DNA from 3 places in the Pantoea sp. ABR1s genome. Region 2 is predicted to be linked to each of the others. Evidence: predicted binding sites of a transcription regulator. Region 2 holds the regulator's gene; each other region holds the start of a gene.
The links. Region 2 encodes CRP, which controls carbon source genes, mostly activating them, when cyclic AMP is high. Its sites were predicted from a motif close to ATGTGANNNNNNTCACAT; they were not measured.
Positions count from the first base shown of each region.

Region 1 (5,181 bases), 960 kb from region 2:
TGATTGAGGCCTCGAAAGAGGATGCCGCTGCCGCCAGTGCACCGGCCGCTAGCGGCCCGCTGGCAGATTCGCCGGTAGGTGACACCATCACCATCGACGATTTCGCCAAAGTTGATATGCGCGTGGCGCTGATTGAGCAGGCTGAACTGGTTGAGGGTTCAGACAAGCTGCTGCGCCTGCAGCTCGACCTGGGCGGTGAAAAGCGTCAGATCTTCTCGGGTATCCGCGCCGCCTATCCCGATCCCTCTGTGCTGGTCGGTAAAATGACCATTATCGTGGCCAACCTCGCGCCGCGTAAAATGCGCTTTGGTATCTCTGAAGGCATGGTGCTGTCAGCGGGTCCTGGCGGCAAAGATCTGTTTGTGCTGTCCGTCGACAGCGGTGCTGTACCGGGAATGCCCGTTAAGTAACACTCTGCATTCTGCGGCTTTAACCGCTTAGCGCAGTGCCGTTCTCAAACCCTTCGTGCCTCATCACGGGCGCGAAGGGTTATCACTCCTCGCTCTGAATGTGCACCGCTTCCATTCCACTCCCGCCCCTGAAAATCTGTATCTGCTACGGCCACACCGCTGCATAAATGTGATCGCTAGCACGCTAAGCGGTTAATGCGTATGATGAAGCTCAGTGAAAACAGGAGCCTGCCATGCTCACCGTGCTGTCTGTCTGCGGGCGCTATCTTCGCGCCTTTATCATCATTTATCTCTGTTTATACGCCGGAATCGGCATCGCCTCGCTGCTGCCCATCAAACTGCCCGGCAGCATCCTTGGGATGTTAATTCTGTTTGCCCTGCTCGCCTCGCAGATCCTGCCGGTCAGCTGGGTTAAACCGGGCTGCCATCTGCTGATTCGCTATATGGCGCTGCTGTTTGTGCCGATCAGCGTCGGGGTGATGAGCTACACCGATATTCTGACCGCGCAGTTTGGCCCTATCGTGATCTCCTGCGTCGTCAGCACCTTCCTGGTTCTCTCTATTGTTGGCGTAAGCGCCCACCAGCTTCATAGTCGCCGTCCGGCCGGGGAGTCAGGCGATGAGTGAAATATGGTGGTCACTGCCACTGACCCTGGCGGCATTTTTTCTGGCACGCAAACTGGCGATACGGCTGAAAATCTCGCTGCTCAATCCGCTGCTGGTGGCGATGGCGATTATTATCCCGATTCTGCTGCTGTTGCAGCTGCCCTATTCGCGCTATTTCGCGGGCAGTCAGATTCTTAATCAGCTGCTGCAACCGGCTGTTGTCGCGCTGGCACTGCCGCTGTATGAGCAGATGCATCAGATCCGTGCCCGGTGGAAATCGATTATTGGCGTCTGCTTTATCGGCAGTGTGACCGCCATGACCTCTGGCACCGCTATTGCTCTGTGGATGGGTGCCACGCCTGAGATCGCCGCTACCATCGTTCCTAAATCCGTTACCACGCCCATTGCGATGGCCGTCTCCGGTTCGCTGCACGGTATTCCCGCCATCAGCGCCATCTGCGTGCTGATTGCCGGGGTACTGGGTGCGGTGTTCGGACTTACCGTACTGAATCTGCTTGGCGTGAAATCTAAGGCAGCGCGCGGACTGGCGATAGGTAACGCGTCGCACGCACTCGGCACAGCGCGCGCCGCTGAACTCGACTATCAGGAAGGGGCATTCAGTTCACTGGCGTTGGTGATCTGCGGCATCATCACCTCACTGCTGGCGCCGTTTATTTTTCCGCTGCTGCTGCACTGGTTTGGCTGAAAGTTTGCGAGAGATCTCGCAAAGTTGAAACATGCAACACAGGTTACATTGTCAGAGCGATGTGGATCACATATAAACCGGTGACTGGCACATCGCCCTGCTGAATCTAATGAGGCTCACATGCAATCCCGTTTCCTCTCTGCCTTTGAGGCATTGCCGTCAACGCTGCAAACCGCACTCGCTCCGCTGCTGGACGATCCTGGCTTTCAGGCGGTGCTGAGCGCCGACCAGGTCGCCTCACTGCAGCAACAGACACAGATGGATGCCGATGCTCTGGCGCTGGCGCTGCTGCCTCTGGCGGCGGCCTGTGCCGTTGCTACCGTGTCGCATTTTAACGTCGGGGCTATCGCCCGTGGCGTCAGCGGCAACTGGTACTTCGGGGCCAACATGGAATTTATCGGTACGCCTTTGCAGCAGACGGTTCACGCCGAGCAGAGCGCCATTACTCATGCATGGCTGCGTGGCGAAAGTCAGCTTGAGACGATCACCGTTAACTACACGCCGTGCGGTCACTGCCGTCAGTTTATGAACGAGCTGAACAGCGGCACGAACATTCGCATCAGCCTGCCACAACGCGCGATCAGCACCCTGGCCGATTATCTGCCGGATGCCTTTGGACCGCGCGATCTGGACATCACGACCTTCCTGATGGACAGCGTGGATCACGGTTATGTAGCCGAAGGCGATGAACTAGTGCAGGCCGCGGTTGCCGCTGCCAATGCCAGCCACGCGCCTTACAGCCAGTCACACGCCGGTGTTGCGCTGCTGACCGCAAACGGCGCGATTGTCACCGGGCGCTATGCGGAAAATGCCGCCTTTAACCCGAGTTTCCCGCCCCTTCAGGCGGCGCTGGTCCTGCTGAACATGCAGGGTGGCGATGTTCGTCAGATAAAAAAAGCGGTATTAGCCGAAGTAGAAAATGCCACGCTAAGCCAGTTCGCCGCCACACAGGCGACACTTGAGACATTTGGTTGCGGTGAGCTGCTGCAGGTGACGCTGTACAAAGCATAACCCGCTGTCAGAGAGGCCACAGTTTTGTGAGCTTTTATGAACAAACGCTGTACTTCTGCGGGAAATTTCATAGGATCTGGCGCCAGAATTCACGTGATTACAAATTACTCTGAATAATTCAGGTTGCAGGATGGCAGCACGGTCGTGAATGTTTCTGCAGCGGTTACCCTGCCGCTGCCAGGCCTGCAGTCTGAGCTATAACGAGTAAGAAAACTGGCGCTACCTTTCCGGCGTGACGCCAGACAACACTGCAACCGGAGCATTACCGCATGGAACTCGACTACGAAAGTAAACGCCCGCTGTATATCCCTTATGCTGGCCCGATTTTGCTGGAATTTCCCCTGCTGAACAAAGGCAGCGCCTTTAGTATCGAAGAACGTAACGAATTCAACCTCAACGGTCTGCTGCCAGAAGCAGTGGAATCGATTGAAGAGCAGGCGCAGCGAGCCTGGCGTCAGTTCCAGGACTTCAAAAACAATAACGATAAGCATGTCTACCTGCGTAACATCCAGGACACCAACGAAACGCTGTTCTACCGCCTGCTGGATAACCATCTCGAAGAGATGATGCCCATCATCTACACCCCGACAGTCGGCGCAGCCTGCGAACACTTCTCTGAAATCTACCGTCGTGCGCGTGGCGTGTTCATCTCCTACCCTAACCGCGACCATATCGAAGATATGCTGCAAAACGCCACCAAGCAGAATGTGAAGGTGATCGTGGTGACTGATGGCGAGCGTATTCTGGGCCTCGGCGATCAGGGCATCGGTGGTATGGGTATCCCGATTGGTAAGCTTTCACTCTACACCGCCTGTGGCGGCATCAGTCCGGCTTACACCCTGCCGGTGGTGCTGGATGTTGGTACCAACAACCAGCAGTTGCTGAACGATCCGCTCTATATGGGCTGGCGTCATCCGCGCATCACTGGCGAAGAGTATGATGCGTTCGTGAACGATTTTATTCAGGCCGTTAAACGCCGCTGGCCGAAAGTGCTGTTGCAGTTTGAAGATTTCGCCCAGAAGAATGCCATGCCGCTGCTGAACCGCTATCGCGATGAAGTCTGCTGCTTTAACGATGATATTCAGGGCACTGCCGCCGTGACCGTGGGTACGCTGATTGCCGCCAGCCGCGCCGCCGGCAGCCGCCTGTGCGAGCAGAAAGTGGTGTTCCTGGGTGCCGGTTCCGCAGGTTGTGGTATCGCTGAACAGATCATCGCACAGATGAAATCCGAAGGTCTGAGTGACGAGGAAGCGCGTGGCCGGGTAATGATGGTGGATCGCTTTGGTCTGCTCACTGACAAGCTGCCTAACCTGCTCGATTTCCAGAGCAAGCTGGTGCAGAAGAGCGAAAACCTGCAGCAGTGGGATGTCACCAATGATTCCATCTCGCTGCTGGACGTGGTGCGCAATGCGCAGCCCGATATTCTGATTGGTGTCTCTGGCCAGCCGGGCCTGTTCACCGAAGAGATCATCCGCGAGATGCACAAGCACTGTAAGCGCCCTATTGTGATGCCACTGTCGAACCCGACATCACGCGTGGAAGCGACGCCAGCCGATATCATCGCCTGGACTGACGGTGCCGCGCTGGTCGCAACCGGCAGTCCGTTCTCGCCGGTGAGCTGGAACGGTAAAACCTATCCGATTGCGCAGTGCAACAACTCCTACATCTTCCCGGGCATTGGTCTGGGTGTGATTGCTTCGGGTGCCAGCCGCGTTACTGATACCATGCTGATGACCGCCAGCCGCGCGCTCGCTGACTGCTCTCCGCTGGTGAATGAAGGTGAAGGCCCGGTGCTGCCTGAGATTAAAGATATCCAGGGTGTATCGAAAATCATTGCGATGGAAGTCGGTAAAGCTGCTCAGCTGGCGGGTGTCGCCGTAGTGACCTCTGAAGATGTGTTGTCACAGGCTATCGCCAACAACTTCTGGCTGCCGCAGTACCGTCATTATCGTCGTACCTCGATTTAATCTTCAGACTGCCGGATTGCATCCGATCCGGCAGTGTTCAAAAAGAGCACAGCCAGCCGGCAGTAACTTGCTTCACAGTGACAGCTCAAGTAGCCTTGTCCCATCTCACTATTCTGACATCGAGTCTCCAGGCGCATGCTGAAACGCGTTTTCATTGGTCTGCTTTTCATCATCTTACTGATGATGGCAACGGCGCTCGGCCTTGATCGCTGGATCAGCTGGAAAACTGCGCCCTTTATCTACGAAAATGTCGCCTCTTTGCCACATCGTCAGGTCGGTGTGGTACTGGGTACGGCGAAATATTATCGCACCGGCGTCATCAATCAGTATTACCTCTATCGTATGCAGGGCGCGCTGAATGCCTACAACAGCGGCAAGGTCAATTATCTGCTGTTAAGCGGTGATAACGCGCTGCAAAGCTATAACGAGCCGATGACGATGCGCCGCGATCTCATCAAAGCCGGTGTCGATCCGGCTGATAT
Region 1 is NZ_CM173823.1:1,382,828-1,388,008, reverse strand. It holds gene metG (methionine--tRNA ligase) at 1-410, shown strand, start outside; gene ACXKZD_RS06405 (CidA/LrgA family protein) at 644-1,036, shown strand; gene ACXKZD_RS06400 (CidB/LrgB family autolysis modulator) at 1,029-1,721, shown strand; gene cdd (cytidine deaminase) at 1,842-2,732, shown strand; gene ACXKZD_RS06390 (NAD-dependent malic enzyme) at 3,002-4,699, shown strand; gene sanA (outer membrane permeability protein SanA) at 4,835-5,181, shown strand, end outside.
Region 1: a site for CRP is predicted at 1,776-1,793, ahead of cdd (cytidine deaminase). Genes of this name have one in related genera too.

Region 2 (5,181 bases):
GCGATGCTGCAGGGCTCGTTTATCTCGCACATCAATACGCTGGTGGTGCCTGGCGGCAAAATGGGTCTGGCGATGGAGTTGATCATGGGTCCGCTGGTGAAGCGGCTGATGGAAGGCAAACGAATAGAGTAAGAGGCCAAAAGAGCCTTTCCAGACTAATGCCAATGCAGGATGAATCTGACAGCAGCGAAAAAGCTTAACACGCAGGGTACCGGGTCAGAAGAGGAAAGCGTCCCGCGCCAGGGACGGCGCGGGCCGAGCGGCCATGGATGGCGGTTTTGCGTCTTTCCGATCTGACCCGGTTCCCAGCGCAGGCACAGTCTGACAGCAGAGCACGACAGATTTTGCCCGCGACCTTAAAAGATCCCTGCTGGTACTAAAGTTCGATCACTTCATAGCTATGGGTAATGTTGACGCCTTTACCCAGCATGATGGCCACAGAGCAATATTTTTCAGCAGAAAGATCAACAGCGCGTGAGACCGCTTTATCCTGGAGGGCTTTGCCACTCACGATAAAATGCAGGTTGATGTGCGTAAAGATTCGCGGCGCCTCTTCACGACGTTCTGAGGTCAGTTTTACTTCACAATCAGCCACATCGTTTCGGCCTTTTTGCAGAATTGATACCACGTCAATCGCGCTGCATCCGCCCGCCGCCATCAGCACCATCTCCATTGGGCTGGGCGCTTTATCACCCGAATTTCCATCCATCAGTATCTGATGGCCGGATGAGGATTCTCCGAGGAATGTCAGCCCTTCTACCCATTTCACTCTTGCCTGCATGATTTTTGCTCCGGAATACGCTGTTTTGTCGCCAGAGTACGCTTTCGCCTGGTAAACAGCAATCCAGAGAAATCCGCCCGTAGCTGAAGCGAGACAACAGAAGACAGTCGGCAAAAGCTGTGCTACAAACAGTGCTGAAAATATTTTTCGTCACCCGATGACGAAGCCGGGAAGGATGATGCGCACTGCGCCTGATGCGGCCCGAATAATTTCCTGAAATGGAAACGCTTGAAGCTTTCACCGCCTGACAGGGAAAACTGCCCCCTGTATTTTGGGCACGATTACAACAGAGGATAATAGCGAATGGTTCTCGGCAAACCGCAAACAGACCCTACACTCGAATGGTTCCTGTCCCATTGCCATATTCACAAGTATCCATCCAAAAGTACGCTGATTCACCAAGGTGAAAAAGCAGAAACGCTTTACTACATCGTGAAAGGTTCCGTTGCGGTTCTGATTAAAGATGAAGAAGGCAAAGAGATGATTCTTTCCTACCTGAATCAGGGCGATTTTATTGGTGAACTTGGCCTGTTCGAAGAAGGCCAGGAGCGCAGCGCCTGGGTACGTGCGAAAAGCGCGTGCGAAGTGGCGGAGATTTCTTACAAGAAATTCCGTCAGCTGATCCAGGTTAACCCTGACATCCTGATGCGACTCTCATCGCAGATGGCGCGTCGCCTGCAGGTGACGTCTGAAAAAGTGGGTAACCTCGCTTTCCTCGACGTAACCGGACGCATTGCACAGACCCTGCTCAACCTGGCGAAGCAGCCAGATGCCATGACGCATCCCGACGGCATGCAAATTAAAATCACTCGTCAGGAAATTGGCCAGATTGTTGGTTGTTCACGTGAAACCGTGGGCCGTATTTTGAAGATGCTGGAAGATCAGAACCTGATCTCCGCACACGGCAAAACCATCGTCGTTTACGGCACCCGCTAATTCCTGTCACCCACGGCGTGATGGCAACATCACGCCGTTATTGTTTGTGTTGGGCCGATGTGGCGTCGAATTATTTACCATCCTGAAGTTAACTACGCCTTGCGGCAAACGCTGGTGCTCTGTCTGCCGGTGGCGCTGGGCTGGTTGGCTGGCGACCTGCAAAAAGGTCTGCTGTTCTCATTAGTGCCCGCCTGCTGCAACATCGCCGGTCTGGATACCCCGCATAAACGCTTCTTCAAACGCCTGATTGTTGGCGGCAGCCTGTTTGCCCTCGGCAGCTTTCTGATGCAGTGGCTCACCCTGCATGCTATTCCGCTGCCGCTGATTCTGTTTGCCATGCCCTTATTGCTCGGCGTTACCGGGGAGATCAGCCCGCTGCATGGTCGTCTGCTGCCCGGCACCCTGATTGCCGCCATCTTTACCCTGAGCCTGATTGGCCGCATGCCAATCTATGTTCCCCCGCTGCTCTATATCGGCGGCACGCTATGGTACGGGCTCTTTAACTGGTTCTGGTTCTGGCTGTGGAAAGAGCAGCCAATGCGCGAAAGCCTGAGCCTGATCTATCGCGAGCTGGCTAACTACTGCGACGCAAAATATACCCTGCTGACGCAGCTGACCGATCCGGAAAAGGCGCTGCCGCCGCTGCTGGCTCGTCAGCAGAAAGTGGTCGATCTGATTAACACCTGTTATCAGCAGATGCATATGCTGTCGGCAAGCCGCGATCACAGCCATAAACGGCTGACGCGCGCCTTTCAGGTGGCGCTGGATCTGCAGGAACATATCTCGGTCAGCCTGCATCGGCCGGAAGAGGTGCAGAAGCTGGTCGAACAGAGCCACGCCGAAGCGGTGATCCGCTGGAATGCCAAAACCATCTCGGCCCGGTTGCGGGTGCTGGCGGATAACATTCTCTATCACCAGCTACCCGATCGCTTTGCGATGGATAAACAGCTCGGCGCGCTGGAGAAAATCGCCCATCAGCATCCCGACAATCCGGTGGGTAACTTCTGCCTTTACCACTTCAACCGCATCGCGCGGGTCCTGCGCACCCAGAAACCCCTTTATCAGCGCGATCTGATGGCTGACCGCCAGCGCCGTCTGCCGCTGTTACCGGCGCTGCGCAGTTATCTCTCGTTTCGCTCATCGGCCCTGCGCACTGCCGGCCGCTTTGCGGTGATGCTGATGCTGGGCAGCGCGCTGGCGCTGTTCTTCAACATCCCCAAACCCTACTGGATCCTGATGACCATCATGTTCGTCAGCCAGAACGGCTACAGCGCTACCCGTGTCCGCATTCAGCACCGGGCGCTGGGCACTTTTGCCGGTCTGGTGATCGCGGCCGCCACGCTGCGCATGGCGGTGCCGGAGTCGCTGGTGCTGCTGATCATGCTGGCAATTACTTTTATCAGCTATCGCTTTACCCGCCAGTTCTATGGCTGGTCGATGATTGGCTTTACGGTCACGGCGGTTTACTCGCTGCAATTGCTGTCGCTGAATGGCGCGCAGTTTCTGCTGCCGCGACTCATGGATACGCTGATGGGTTGTCTGATCGCCTTTGGCGGGATGCTGTGGCTGTGGCCGCAGTGGCAGAGCGGCTTACTGCGGCAGAACGCCCATGACGCACTGGAAACCTATCAGGATGCGCTGCGGCTGTTGCTGGGTGACGAACAGTCACCAGAGAAACTGGCTTATCAGCGCGTGAAGGTCAATCAGGCACACAATGCGCTGTTTAACTCACTGAATCAGGCGATGCAGGAACCCGCGTTCAACTCCCGCTATCTGAGTGATATGCGGCTCTGGGTCACGCACAGTCAGTTTATCGTCGAGCATATCAACGCCATGACGATTCTGGCGCGGGAGCACACCATGCTCACTGCCTCGCTGGCTGAGCGTTACCTGCAATCCTGTGAAATCGCGCTGCAGCGGTGTCAGCAGCGGCTGGAATATGATGGTGAAAGCTCACAGGTTAACCTGCTGGATGAGCTGGAGAACATCAGTGAGGGACCGATCACGGTGGTGGAGCAGCATGTGCGGCGCATTCTCGATCATCTGAGCGTGATGTACACCATTTCATCGCTGGCGTGGAACCAGCGGCCGCAACATGGCCGCTGGCTGATCAGACGCTTACGTAAAAACTAAGCTAGCCGTTGAGCACGTTGCCGACGGCCGTGGCGAAGCGGCTCATGCCCTCTTCGATGTCGGCAGGCTCAATGATCAGTGACGGGGCAAAACGCATCACGTCAGTGCCGGCAACCAGCACCATCACGCCTTCTGCGGCCGCGGCATTCAGGATGTCGCGTGCTTTACCGGCATGCTGCGGTTTCAGCGCCGCGCCAATCAGCAGACCCTTGCCGCGAATATCGCTGAAGAGATCATACTTCGCATCGATGGCCTGCAGCGCCGTGACAAAGTGCTGACGACGTGTCTCAACGCCTGCCAGCACCTCCGGCGTATTGATAATATCGAGCGCAGTTTCGGCGATGGCGCAGGCGAGTGGATTGCCGCCATAGGTGGTGCCATGCACGCCCGGCGCCATGGTCGAGGCGATCTCGTTAGTGGTCAGCATGGCGCTGACCGGGAAACCGCCGCCCAGCGCTTTGGCTGAGGTCAGAATATCGGGCTGGATGCCATAATGCTCATAGGCGAACAGCTTGCCGCTGCGCCCCATGCCGCTCTGCACTTCATCCAGCACCAGCAGCGCCTGATGCTGATCGCAAAGCTCACGCAGTCCCTGCATAAATTCCTGCGTTGCGGGCACGACGCCGCCCTCACCCTGAATCGGTTCAACCACAATGGCGCAGGTGTGATCGTCAATGACCGCTTTTACTGCGTTCAGATCATTGAACGGCACATGGACGATATCCGCCGGTTTAGGCCCGAACCCATCAGAATATTTTGGCTGTCCGCCGACCGTGACGGTAAACAGCGTCCGGCCATGAAAGGCGTTATGAAAGGCGATAATCTTACTTTTGAATGGGCTGTGACGTTTGCAGGCGTAGTAGCGCGCCAGCTTAAAGGCGGCCTCGTTGGCTTCGGCCCCGGAGTTAGCGAAGAAGACCCGCTCGGCAAAGGTCGCCTGAATTAACTTACTGGCAAGACGCAGCGCCGGTTCGTTGGTGAAGACGTTGCTGGTGTGCCACAGCGTCTCGCCCTGACTTTTCAGCGTCTCCACCAGCGCAGGATGGCAGTGTCCAAGTGCGGTGACGGCGATACCACCTGAGAAATCGATATACTCTTTGCCCTGCTGATCCCATACACGACTGCCCTTGCCTTTTACCGGCACGAACTGCGCAGGTGCATAAACAGGCAAAATAACGTTATCGAACGTCTCCCGCGTGACCGCAATTTTTTCCGCTGCCATTGATGACCCCATTTAGATGATTGATGTGCAACTTTGAAATAATAATCACAAAATATGCATAAAAAATCACTCAAAGGCAACTTATTGCTCAAGGAAATTGCGCAGCAGC
Region 2 is NZ_CM173823.1:421,984-427,164, reverse strand. It holds gene ACXKZD_RS01975 (phosphoribulokinase) at 1-132, shown strand, start outside; gene ACXKZD_RS01970 (OsmC family protein) at 377-781, opposite strand; gene crp (cAMP-activated global transcriptional regulator CRP) at 1,085-1,717, shown strand; gene ACXKZD_RS01960 (YccS/YhfK family putative transporter) at 1,775-3,850, shown strand; gene argD (bifunctional acetylornithine/succinyldiaminopimelate transaminase) at 3,852-5,072, opposite strand; gene ACXKZD_RS01950 (aminodeoxychorismate/anthranilate synthase component II) at 5,154-5,181, opposite strand, start outside.

Region 3 (5,181 bases), 1.5 Mb from region 2:
AGATGCCCGTAAAATTGCCGCTGTGTTTCAGACACTGCGAGCCTACTGATTTGCCTGGCCTGCTCAACGGCGGGCCCGAGAAAGGAAGATAAAAAATGACGTTACTTAATCCCTACTTTGGCGAATTTGGCGGAATGTATGTTCCGCAAATCCTGATGCCAGCCCTTCGCCAGCTGGAACAGGCGTTTGTCGACGCCCAGAAAGATCCTGAGTTTCAGGCCGAGTTTACCGACCTGCTGAAGAACTATGCGGGTCGCCCTACCGCCCTGACGCTGTGCAAAAACCTGACTAAAGGCACCAAAACCCGCCTCTATCTTAAGCGTGAAGATCTGCTGCACGGTGGCGCGCACAAGACCAACCAGGTGCTGGGTCAGGCGCTGTTAGCCAAACGCATGGGCAAAAACGAAATCATTGCCGAAACCGGTGCGGGTCAGCACGGCGTGGCTTCAGCGCTGGCCTGTGCGCTGCTGGGCATGAAATGCCGCATCTATATGGGCGCAAAAGATGTGGAGCGTCAGTCACCCAACGTCTTCCGTATGCGTCTGATGGGCGCAGAAGTGATCCCGGTGCACAGCGGCTCCGCCACGCTGAAAGATGCCTGTAATGAAGCGCTGCGCGACTGGTCTGGCAGCTACGAGACATCACACTATATGCTCGGCACCGCAGCGGGTCCGCATCCCTTCCCGACGATTGTGCGTGAGTTCCAGCGCATGATTGGCGAAGAGACTAAAAAGCAGATTCTGGAAAGAGAGGGTCGCCTGCCCGATGCGATCCTCGCCTGTGTGGGCGGCGGCTCCAACTCCATCGGCATGTTTGCCGACTTTATCGATGAGACCAGCGTGAAGCTGATCGGCGTAGAGCCTGCGGGCCACGGCATTGAGACCGGCGAGCATGGCGCGCCGCTCAAGCACGGTCGCGTCGGCATCTACTTCGGTATGAAATCGCCGATGATGCAGACCCATGATGGCCAGATTGAGGAGTCTTACTCCATCTCTGCCGGCCTCGACTTCCCGTCGGTAGGCCCGCAGCATGCGCACCTGAACAGCATCGGTCGTGCGGAATATGTCTCCATCACCGATAACGAAGCACTGGCCGCCTTTAAACAGCTCTGTCGCGATGAAGGTATCATTCCGGCGCTGGAGTCATCCCACGCCCTGGCGCACGCTATGAAGATGATTCAGGCCGAGCCGGAAAAAGAGCAGTTGATTGTGGTCAACCTCTCTGGCCGCGGCGACAAAGATATTTTCACCGTTCATGACATTTTGACAGCGCAGGGAGAAATCTGATGGAACGTTACAATCAACTGTTTACGCGTCTGTCAGCGAATAACGAAGGGGCTTTCGTTCCTTTCGTTACGCTGGGCGATCCGTCACCGGAGCTTTCACTGCGCGTGATTGACGCCCTGGTTGAAGGAGGCGCGGATGCACTAGAGCTGGGTATTCCCTTCTCCGATCCCCTTGCAGATGGCCCGACCATCCAGAATGCGACGTTACGCGCCTTTGCGGCGGGCACCAACACCAGCCAATGCTTTGAAATGCTGGCCACTATCCGCCGTAAGTATCCGGATCTGCCGATTGGATTGCTGATGTACGCCAATCTGGTCTTCACCAACGGTGTGGATGAGTTCTATGCCCGTTGTGCAGAGGCGGGTGTGGATTCGGTGCTGGTGGCGGATGTGCCCGTTGAAGAGTCCGCGCCCTTCCGTCAGGCGGCGCTGCGTCATGGCGTGGCACCCATCTTCATCTGTCCGCCTAACGCCAGCGATGAGCTGCTGCGTGAGATCGCTTCACACGGACGGGGTTACACCTACCTGCTGTCGCGCGCGGGCGTGACCGGTGCTGAAAACCGTGCCAGCCTGCCGTTGCAGCATCTGATCGACAAGCTGCGTGAATACCATGCAGCCCCGCCGCTGCAGGGCTTTGGTATCTCTGAGCCTGAACAGGTGAAGGAAGCGATCGCTGCGGGCGCTGCGGGCGCGATCTCCGGCTCTGCGATTGTCAGAATCATCGAAAAACATCATTCAGAGCCTGAGGTGATGCTGAGCGAGCTGAAGAACTTTGTCAGCCGTCTTAAAGCCGCCAGCCGTTAATCCTGCCAGCATGCCTTATCGCGCGATAAGGCATGATTTGTTTCCTTTTTTTTCATTCCCCCATTTGCCCTTTTTGCAAAATCTGCACCACAATGACAATGCGCCGTTACGGTAACGTCGCATCCATTTTGTGACAGGGAGAGAAAGCAATGAAATTCGTTAAACTGCTGACAGGTGCTGTACTGGCGGGCGTGGTTGCGCTGACACTGAGCGCCTGTGCGCCAACCGCAACCAAAGAGGGAACCGGTGGCTATATTGATGACACTGTGGTGACCACAAAAGTTAAAGGTGAACTGCTGAAAGATGACTCGCTGAAATCAACTGAAATCAACGTAGAAACCTTTAAAGGTAAAGTTCAGCTGAGCGGTTTTGTTTCATCACCACAGATGGCTAACCGTGCCGTTCAGGTTACGCGCAGCGTGGCGGGCGTGAAGTCCGTTGTTAACAATATGCAGATCAAATAACGTCTTAACAGACAAAAAAGGCCGCTGATTCAGCGGCCTTTTTATCATCTTTATCATCAGAAACGGTAACCCGCTCCGAAGAAGAAGACCCAGGGATCGATGCGCATATTGATATTCTGCTGCTCGCCACCCGCTTTAAACTTCACTTCCGTATCAATATCCATGTACCACACCGACGCATTCAGCATCCAGTCACGGTTAATCTGATAATCCAGACCGACCTGACCCGCCACACCCCAGGAATCCTTCACGCTGAGATCGGTCAGGCCCGCATCGCGGCCCGTCTGGTTGAAATCGGCATCGTAAAAGGTGGTGTAGTTGATACCTACGCCAACGTAAGGACGCGCTTTGCTCTTGCTATCAAAGAAGTAGTACTGCGCCATCAGCGTAGGCGGTAACTGGCGTACCGTTGCCAGTGTTCCGGTCGGGCCCAGGCCCACCTTGTGACGGAACGGTGTGGCGGCCAGTAATTCAACACCAATGTTGTCCGTTGCCATGTAAGTAAAGGTCAGGCCCAGCTGCGTGTCGTTGGATGCGCTGAACTCGCCCATCCCTAACACATTATCGGAACCTTCGGTGGGCCGGACGGTGGCACTACCGGCACGCATAAAGAAGTCGCCTGCTTCGTGGGCCATCGACAGCTGAGGGAAAGCCAGAGCCAGCAGCATCGCGCATTTTGCCAGTTTCATCATCACTCCTTTGCTTAATGTTAATGTCGCGAACGTCATCGCTTTTTGCTGGCAAATATTTAACGTGATTTACAGAAAATTGCACTCTGTACCCTTCAGATAAATTACTTAAAAAACAATGAATTGATTTAGATCAATTTCGGCTCAGGCTGGCGCAGCAAAATTCCCCTTGCTGAATAATTTCGCCAGGCCTATTTTGCTTATCTTCTCTGGTGATTTTGGTTCGATGCCCTGGGAGGGGCGGGTGATCAAATGAGTGAAATAACTAACCCTTGTGTCAGCTGTGGCGCCTGCTGCGCCCATTTCCGCGTCTCATTTTACTGGGCCGAAGCCGATGATGCCGGCGGCCCGGTGCCGACCGCATTAACCGAACCGCTCAGCCTGTTAATGCGCAATATGCGTGGAACGAACGATCGCGCGCCGCGCTGCGTTGCCCTTGAAGGCGACATTGGCGGCTGTGTCTCCTGCGGAATTTACGAACAACGTCCGACGCCCTGTCGGGAATTTTCGATGTCGGGCGAAGCGGGTATCCACAATGAAGCCTGCGATCGCGCCCGCGCCCGGTATGGTCTTCCCGCCCTTTTTTCTCCATCTTTACCTGTCATGACAGAAAGTTATGCCGCAGCGGGTGCCCGCGAGCTGTCAGAACATGTACAATCGCCGGGTTAATTAACCCGGTTCCTCAAAGGAGTGTACATGTCTATCACGGCAAGCTCGTTATACCGTGACACAGGAAATTTCGCGCGCCATCAACTGGCTACGGTGCTGTTGATGTCGCTGCTGGCCGCTTTTATCACCGTCATGCTGGTGCATGTGCTGACGCCAGGTGCCGATCAGATGGCCCTCCTGCAACAGGGTGACGATAGCGCCGGTTCGCTGTTTGAGATGGTGCAGAATATGTCACCGGAACAGCAGCAGGTGCTGCTGCGCGCCTCGGCGGCCAGCACCTTCGCTGCGCTGATGGGGAACACGCTGCTGCTTGGCGGAATGCTCTATCTGATCCCGATGGTCTCTTCCGGCCAGCGTGTCAGTGCGTTGCGGGCGATTGGTGCTTCAGCGCCGCTGCTGCCAAAGCTGCTGCTGCTCACCTTCCTGATGACGCTGGTGGCGCAACTGGGCTTTATGGTGCTGGTGGTGCCAGGCATTCTGCTGACGATTCTGCTGTCGCTGGCTCCGGTGATGGTGGCCAGTGAGAAGATGGGTGTCTTTGCCGCCATGCGGGCCAGCATGCGGATGGCGTGGAAGAATGTGAAGCTGATTGCCCCCGCTATTCTGCTCTGGCTGCTGGCCAAAGTGGTGGTGATGCTGTTCTTCTCTTCGCTGACGGTTTTACCGCTGAATGTCTCGTCGGTGATTTTCACCGCGGCAGGCAATGTGGTTTCGGCGATGTTGATTATCTATCTTTATCGGCTCTATATGCTGTTACGTTGATTGACGATGTGCCTTCGGGCACATTTGCAACCAACTCTGAATGGAAAAACTATGAAGCAGCTACTCGACTTTCTTCCCCTGGTGGTCTTTTTCATCTTCTACAAGCTGTATGACATTTTTGTCGCCTCGGGCGCGCTGATTGTCGCGACCGGTCTGGCGCTGGTTGTCAGCTGGGTGCTCTATCGCAAGCTGGAAAAGATGACGATTTTCACCTTTGTGCTGGTGGCGGTTTTTGGCACCCTGACGCTGGTGTTCCACAACGATGAGTTCATTAAGTGGAAAGTCACGGTTATCTACAGCCTGTTTGCCGCCGCCCTGCTCTACAGCCAGTGGTTTATGGAGCAGACGCTGATTCAGCGCATGCTGGGCAAAGAACTGCAGCTGCCCGACGCGGTCTGGCGTCGGCTCAACGTTGCCTGGGCGCTGTTCTTCTTCATCTGCGGCCTGGTAAACATCTATGTCGCCTTTTGGTTATCTCAGGCGTTTTGGGTTAACTTTAAAGTGTTCG
Region 3 is NZ_CM173823.1:1,900,227-1,905,407, reverse strand. It holds gene trpCF (bifunctional indole-3-glycerol-phosphate synthase TrpC/phosphoribosylanthranilate isomerase TrpF) at 1-49, shown strand, start outside; gene trpB (tryptophan synthase subunit beta) at 96-1,286, shown strand; gene trpA (tryptophan synthase subunit alpha) at 1,286-2,089, shown strand; gene ACXKZD_RS08805 (BON domain-containing protein) at 2,239-2,553, shown strand; gene ompW (outer membrane protein OmpW) at 2,610-3,245, opposite strand; gene ACXKZD_RS08795 (YkgJ family cysteine cluster protein) at 3,495-3,911, shown strand; gene ACXKZD_RS08790 (YciC family protein) at 3,939-4,673, shown strand; gene ACXKZD_RS08785 (septation protein A) at 4,725-5,181, shown strand, end outside.
Region 3: a site for CRP is predicted at 3,364-3,381, ahead of ompW (outer membrane protein OmpW). Genes of this name have one in related genera too.